DNA from 2 places in the Buttiauxella agrestis genome. Region 1 is predicted to be linked to the other one. Evidence: riboswitches for the same ligand, from Rfam matches in the RefSeq annotation. Region 1 holds a riboswitch; the other holds the start of a gene.
What was found. A riboswitch is a leader RNA that binds a small molecule or an ion and turns the genes downstream of it on or off. The one in region 1 is predicted to bind thiamine pyrophosphate.
Positions count from the first base shown of each region.

Region 2: linked by a shared signal. The riboswitch ahead of thiM (hydroxyethylthiazole kinase) and the one ahead of thiC (phosphomethylpyrimidine synthase ThiC) in region 1 are both predicted to bind thiamine pyrophosphate.

Region 1 is NZ_UIGI01000001.1:4,678,820-4,681,933, forward strand. It holds gene hemE (uroporphyrinogen decarboxylase) at 1-1, opposite strand, end outside; gene nudC (NAD(+) diphosphatase) at 36-809, opposite strand; gene rsd (sigma D regulator) at 904-1,407, shown strand; TPP riboswitch at 1,459-1,577, shown strand; gene thiC (phosphomethylpyrimidine synthase ThiC) at 1,666-3,114, shown strand, end outside.
Region 2 is NZ_UIGI01000001.1:1,597,894-1,601,007, reverse strand. It holds gene thiD (bifunctional hydroxymethylpyrimidine kinase/phosphomethylpyrimidine kinase) at 1-451, opposite strand, end outside; gene thiM (hydroxyethylthiazole kinase) at 448-1,236, opposite strand; TPP riboswitch at 1,273-1,369, opposite strand; gene DY231_RS07580 (GNAT family N-acetyltransferase) at 1,440-1,991, opposite strand; gene DY231_RS07575 (sensor domain-containing phosphodiesterase) at 2,403-3,114, shown strand, end outside.

The sequences.
Region 1 (3,114 bases):
TTTTGAATTTCCTTTGGCTGTATCGCTCAAGTTTATCACTCATAGTCCGCGCGACACAGGGCGACGGTATCTTCAATCAAACGACGCGCCACCGTACCTGGCGGCGGCAACAGCGGGAGCTGATCATATCGATACCAGCCCGCGTCAATTAACTCTTTCGGGTCAATTTTAATCTCGCCACTGTGATAATCCGCCATAAACGCAGTCATCAACGATTGCGGGAACGGCCAGGGTTGCGAGGTGACGTAACGTAAGTTTTTCACGCGGATGCTGCTTTCTTCCATCACTTCACGGGCCACAGCTTGCTCGAGGGTTTCCCCGACTTCGACGAACCCAGCCAGCACGGTGTAAATCCCGTTGCGATGGCGTGTGTGTTGGGCGAGCAGAATATGATCGTCGCGGCGAATCGCCACAATGATGCACGGTGAGATTTGCGGGTAGTAGCGTTCCCGACAATGGGAGCACAGCATCGCCCATTCTGTCTTACTAACGTGCATCTCGTGGCCGCAATAACCGCAGAATTTGTGCGAACGGTAAAACTCCGCCAGTTGCACGCCACGGCCCGCCAGTTGGAACAACCCCACATCCTGGTCAATCACCTGGCGCACAGACCCCATATCCGCCTTGCGATTTTCTCGCACCAGCCAGACAGGCTCATTTTCCCATTCGCCGATGGGTATCCCCACCGCGCCATCTAATTGAAATTCCTCTGCCGCTCCGTGAGGTAGCTCACCTTTAGGCAGCCACAGTTTTTGTTCATGACTGACGATAAACCAGCCCTGATCTAACTTTTGAATTACGCGTTCCATAACCTGGTGCACATCCCCGAGTTCGCTGGTATAAACAAATAGTCGTAACACTTTTGGGTACGTTTGCGTCACATCTCTACTCACGGAGTCAATCATGCTTAACCAGTTAGAAAACCTGACTGAGCGCGTTGGTGGTAGTAATGAGTTAATCGACCAATGGCTTCATGCCCGCAAACATCTGTTGGTAGCTTATTACAATATGGTTGGGATCAAGCCTAACAAGGAATCCCATACCGCGCTCAATGAAAAGGCTCTGGATAATTTTTGCCATAACCTCGTGGATTATCTTTCTTCCGGCCATTTTAATATTTATGAACGCATTATCAGTGAAATGGAAGGTAGCAGCCCACTTTTAGCCGCCACTCATCTTTACCCACAGCTTGAAGCCAACACCCAGCAAATCATGGATTTCTACGATTCGCATCTCGAAAGCGCAATCGATCATGATAACTATATTGAGTTCCAGAAAGCACTTTCCGGCATTGGTGAAGCATTAGAATCACGCTTTTCGCTGGAAGATAAACTGATTCAGTTGGCGTACGACCACGATCTAAATGACAGTGCGAACGAGACCGGTAGCCTTGCACGTCCGGCTTGAGTTCTGCTCTGTTAACGCGTAATTTACATATTGACCCGTAGCAATACGGGTTTCTTCTTGTCGGAGTGCCGAGTGTTTAACTTAGTTAAGCACCGGCTGAGACCGTTAATTCGGGATCCGCGGAACCTGATCAGGTTAATACCTGCGAAGGGAACAAGAGTAATTCTGCTTTTGGGTTCACCCGTGCGCGGGCGCCCCACATTCATTACTCCTCCGTTGTTCTGACAAGCCACTTCCTGATAATTACTGGAATGAGCTATGTCTACTACTGAAAAAAAACCAAACCGTCGCGAACAGCGTGCTGCTGCCCAACACTTTATCAATACCCTCGAAGGCACTGCTTTCCCTAACTCTCAGCGCATTTACCTCACCGGCTCGCGTGATGATATTCGCGTGCCGATGCGTGAAATCCAACTTAGCCCGACTGCCACTGGCGGTAGCAAAGAAAACCCGCAGTTCACCCCTAACGATGCCATTCCGGTTTATGACACTTCTGGCGCGTATGGCGACCCGGCTATCAGCATCGATGTCCTGCGCGGCCTTTCGCCACTACGTGAAAACTGGATTGCCGAACGTAATGATTGCGAAATCCTGACCGACCGCAGCTCTGCCTACACCAAAGAGCGCCTGGCCGATGACGGTCTGGATGAATTGCGTTTCGAAACACAGCTCACGCCTAAGCGGGCTAAAGCCGGGAAAACCGTCACGCAACTGCACTATGCACGCCAGGGAAGAGTGACTCCGGAAATGGAGTTCATCGCCATTCGTGAAAATATGGGCCGCGAGCGTATTCGCGATGAAGTGTTACGCCACCAGCATCCAGGCCAGGGTTTTGGCGCTCGTCTGCCAGAAAATATCACGCCGGAATTTGTGCGCGACGAAGTGGCGGCTGGACGGGCAATTATCCCCGCCAATATCAACCACCCCGAATCCGAGCCGATGATTATCGGGCGTAATTTCCTGGTGAAAGTGAACGCCAATATTGGCAACTCGGCGGTCACATCTTCAATCGAAGAAGAAGTGGAGAAGCTGGTGTGGTCAACGCGCTGGGGCGCAGATACCGTGATGGATCTGTCTACGGGCCGCTATATCCACGAAACCCGTGAATGGATTTTGCGTAACAGCCCGGTCCCCATCGGCACCGTGCCAATTTACCAGGCGCTGGAGAAAGTGGATGGCATCGCCGAAGACCTGACCTGGGAAATGTTCCGCGACACGCTGTTGGAACAGGCCGAGCAAGGCGTGGACTATTTCACGATTCACGCCGGAGTACTGCTGCGTTATGTGCCGATGACCGCTAAACGCCTCACCGGGATTGTTTCGCGCGGTGGATCGATTATGGCGAAATGGTGCCTGTCGCATCATCAGGAAAACTTCCTGTATGAGCACTACCGCGAAATCTGCGAAATCTGCGCGGCTTACGACGTTTCACTCTCTTTAGGCGATGGCCTGCGCCCCGGCTCCATTCAGGATGCCAACGATGAAGCACAATTCGCTGAGCTGCATACGCTTGGCGAGTTAACCAAAATCGCCTGGGAGTACGATGTGCAGGTGATGATTGAAGGTCCGGGGCATGTGCCAATGCAGATGATTCGCCGCAACATGACCGAAGAACTGGAGCATTGCCACGAAGCGCCGTTCTACACGCTCGGCCCGCTGACCACCGATATTGCACCGGGTTACGACCATTTCACCTCGGGTATTGGT
Region 2 (3,114 bases), 3.1 Mb from region 1:
CCAGCAGCGCGGCGGCTTCAGGCAGATTCGGTGTGATCAGCGCCACTTGCGGCAACAGCCGACGACACAGGCTATCGACCGCAGAGGGCGCAAGCAAGGGATCACCACTTTTCGCCAGCATGACCGTATCGAGTATCACGTTTTGCGCATGGTAAAAAGCCAACCGTTCAGCCACCGCTTCGACGATATCAGTTTCAGCCAGCATGCCAATTTTAATGGTATCGATACGCACATCACTGAGCACTGAATCAAGCTGGGCGGCGACAAACGCCGGTTCAATGCGATAAACAGACTGCACGCCGCGCGTGTTTTGCGCCACCAGCGCGGTGATCACGCTGGTGCCATACGCACCCAGTGCCGAGAATGTTTTCAGGTCAGCCTGAATGCCCGCGCCCCCGCTCGGGTCAGTGCCAGCAATAGTCAATGCGTTAATACGTTTTTGCCCTTTCATGCCAGAGCCTCCGCATTGAGCCCGTAAAGTGCGTCAAGAAACGCCGGGACAAAACTGCCAGGACCGCGACTCACGGCAATCGCCTGTTCACCGGCGAATTTCATAAACTGGCAGGCGGCAGCGACGTTATCCAGCCTTGACCCTGGCAGCGAACAGCAAGCGGCAACCACGGCGGAAAGCGCGCAACCGGTGCCGACCACGCGCGTCATCAACACGCCGCCGCCCGCAACGCTCCAGGCGTTTTCGCCATCGGTGACGTAATCTTCCTCGCCGGTGACTGCCACCACCGCGCCAGTAAGCTGTGCCAGTTTAAGGGCGGCGGGTAATGCAGAAAGTGCATCGTCAGCGCTATCTACGCCACGGCCTGCGGAATGCTCCCCCGCTAATGCTAAGATTTCTGAAGCATTACCGCGGATTGCGGCAGGTTTTAGCGCGAGAACTTCGCGTGCAAATCGGGTACGAAACGCCAGAGCGCCGACGGCAACCGGATCGAGTACCCATGGCGTGGATGATTGATTCGCGGCGTGAATGGCGGCCAGCATTGCGCGGCTGCTGTCGGCGGTGAGTGTCCCGATATTAATCAGCAATGCACTGGCAATGGGGGCAAATTGCGCGGCCTCTTCGGGCTCAATGACCATAGCGGGAGCCGCGCCAATGGCGAGCAGCACGTTGGCGGTAAAACTCTGCACCACATCATTGGTCATGCAATGGACTAAAGGGGGAGTGCTGCGTAAGTTATGTAAAACCGAGGCGGCGCAGTGGCCGGGTAGCAGGTCAGGTTGCATCTTGTAAGCTCCTGCCTGGCGTGAAGAAGAGATGACCGGGCAGGCATCTGACTTCCCTACGCTGGCATTATCCAGATCAGGTGGTACGGGTATTTCTCAGCCTTCACAAAGAAGGGCACCCCGAGTCATTGATAAATCATACTTTTGCGTTCACAAGAATAATGCGCGCGACAGTGACTGTAAACCGCCTGTGCTGCCAGAGGTTAAGCCAGCGACGTTAACTTTTTGAATTGCCGCCATTCATCGCGGGTTATTTCCCAAAGCTCCGAATCCATTTCACCACTCACATATTGCGATTTTTCGGTGCAGATAAGCCGCATACCGTGACGGATGGAAAGGTTTTTGGAACGGTCATTGGCGACGGCCTTTGGCGCGCGTAACACGTCTTTCTCGAGTGTTTCAAACCAGAAATCATTCACTCCACCGCAGGCCTCACTCATCAGGCCCTGTCCTTGCCATTCCGGGACTAACCAGAAACCACGGTTGTTATCTGGAGTATCCATCAGACAAATTAGCCCAATTAATTCCTGCGGATTTTCTTTACGCCGAATGGACCAGAACCAGCCCTTTCCTTCTTTTACCGCAGGCAGCGCAACATTATCGACATAATGTTTTGCCGCGCCAGGTGGATAAGGCCATGGAACAGTAGAAACCAGGTAACGCACAATCTCCCAGCGCGGAAATACGTTTTGAATTTGCTCGGCATCTTCCGAACGAAGTGGCCGGAGGATCAATCTCGGTGTGATTATTTCCATACTGTTACCCTTTCTTCACGCTGTATTGTTTAGAGTAATTTATACATAAAATTAATAGCGGGCATCAACAAGTAATTAACATTTTTAGCAGGGTGTAACTTTCATGCGCAACAGTTATAGCTTTGTGAATATAACAGGAGAATGTCATCATCGAATTATATTATTATAATGACAATCACATATTCACAAGCATTAAAAACATTTAACCAATAAAAACAACATTCATAGCAAAGAAACAACAAGTAATCTTCGCGCAGGTCTATATTCCAATTGACTCGCACAAGATTCCATATGAAATTAATACCCACAAAACTGTTGAGCGTTGGTTTATTAAAAACATGATATTCTAAAATATCTTATATTGGGCAGCGCGCGTTTATTAATCAAATTTAGGGTTTTACGCTAAAAAATATGGTTTTATCAGCAAGTATTCAACAGCACATTAAAATATGTGTCACATTTTTCTTTTTATATTCGCTTGCTGCGAAACTGGGTCATCGTGTTGAAATAGTTGGGATACCGCTACGGTTTTATGACCTGACCTTACCCATCGTTACAGCATTGCTGATTTTATACCATCGCAGGGCACTCCCGACGTTAGCCCTGTTTGCCCTTTACAGTTTTTACCACTATCCATTGTTTGATTACCTGAGTATCGCTGCACAGTTGAGCAGTGCTTTAATCTGTGTCACGCTCTATTTTTGTGCAACGGGCAAACGAGGCATGGTCAGTTTTGGGCGCAGTCGCCTCTCTGCGCAACGCATATGTTGGCTCATTTGCCTTAATAGTTTTACATTTACCGTGCTCTACCAGTGGTTACTGCTCAAATTTCGTTTTATCTCAGCTTCTGATGAAAACATATTTAGCGTTATCACGCTGATCAATATTCAATGGATGTTGACGTCCTGTATTACAGGTGTCCCATTTTGCTATTTACTTTTCCGCACCTGCTACAAACCCTCATGGTTTTTAAGCTATTTGCGCCAGTTAAAAGATTTGATTGTTAATGGGCCACATGCAATAAGTCAGCTAGTATGGGCAATGCTTTTAATTGCTATTATGTACTGCATGATTACAACAAGAAATGACATTTTAATATTTACTGATTATTCCATAGTATTAC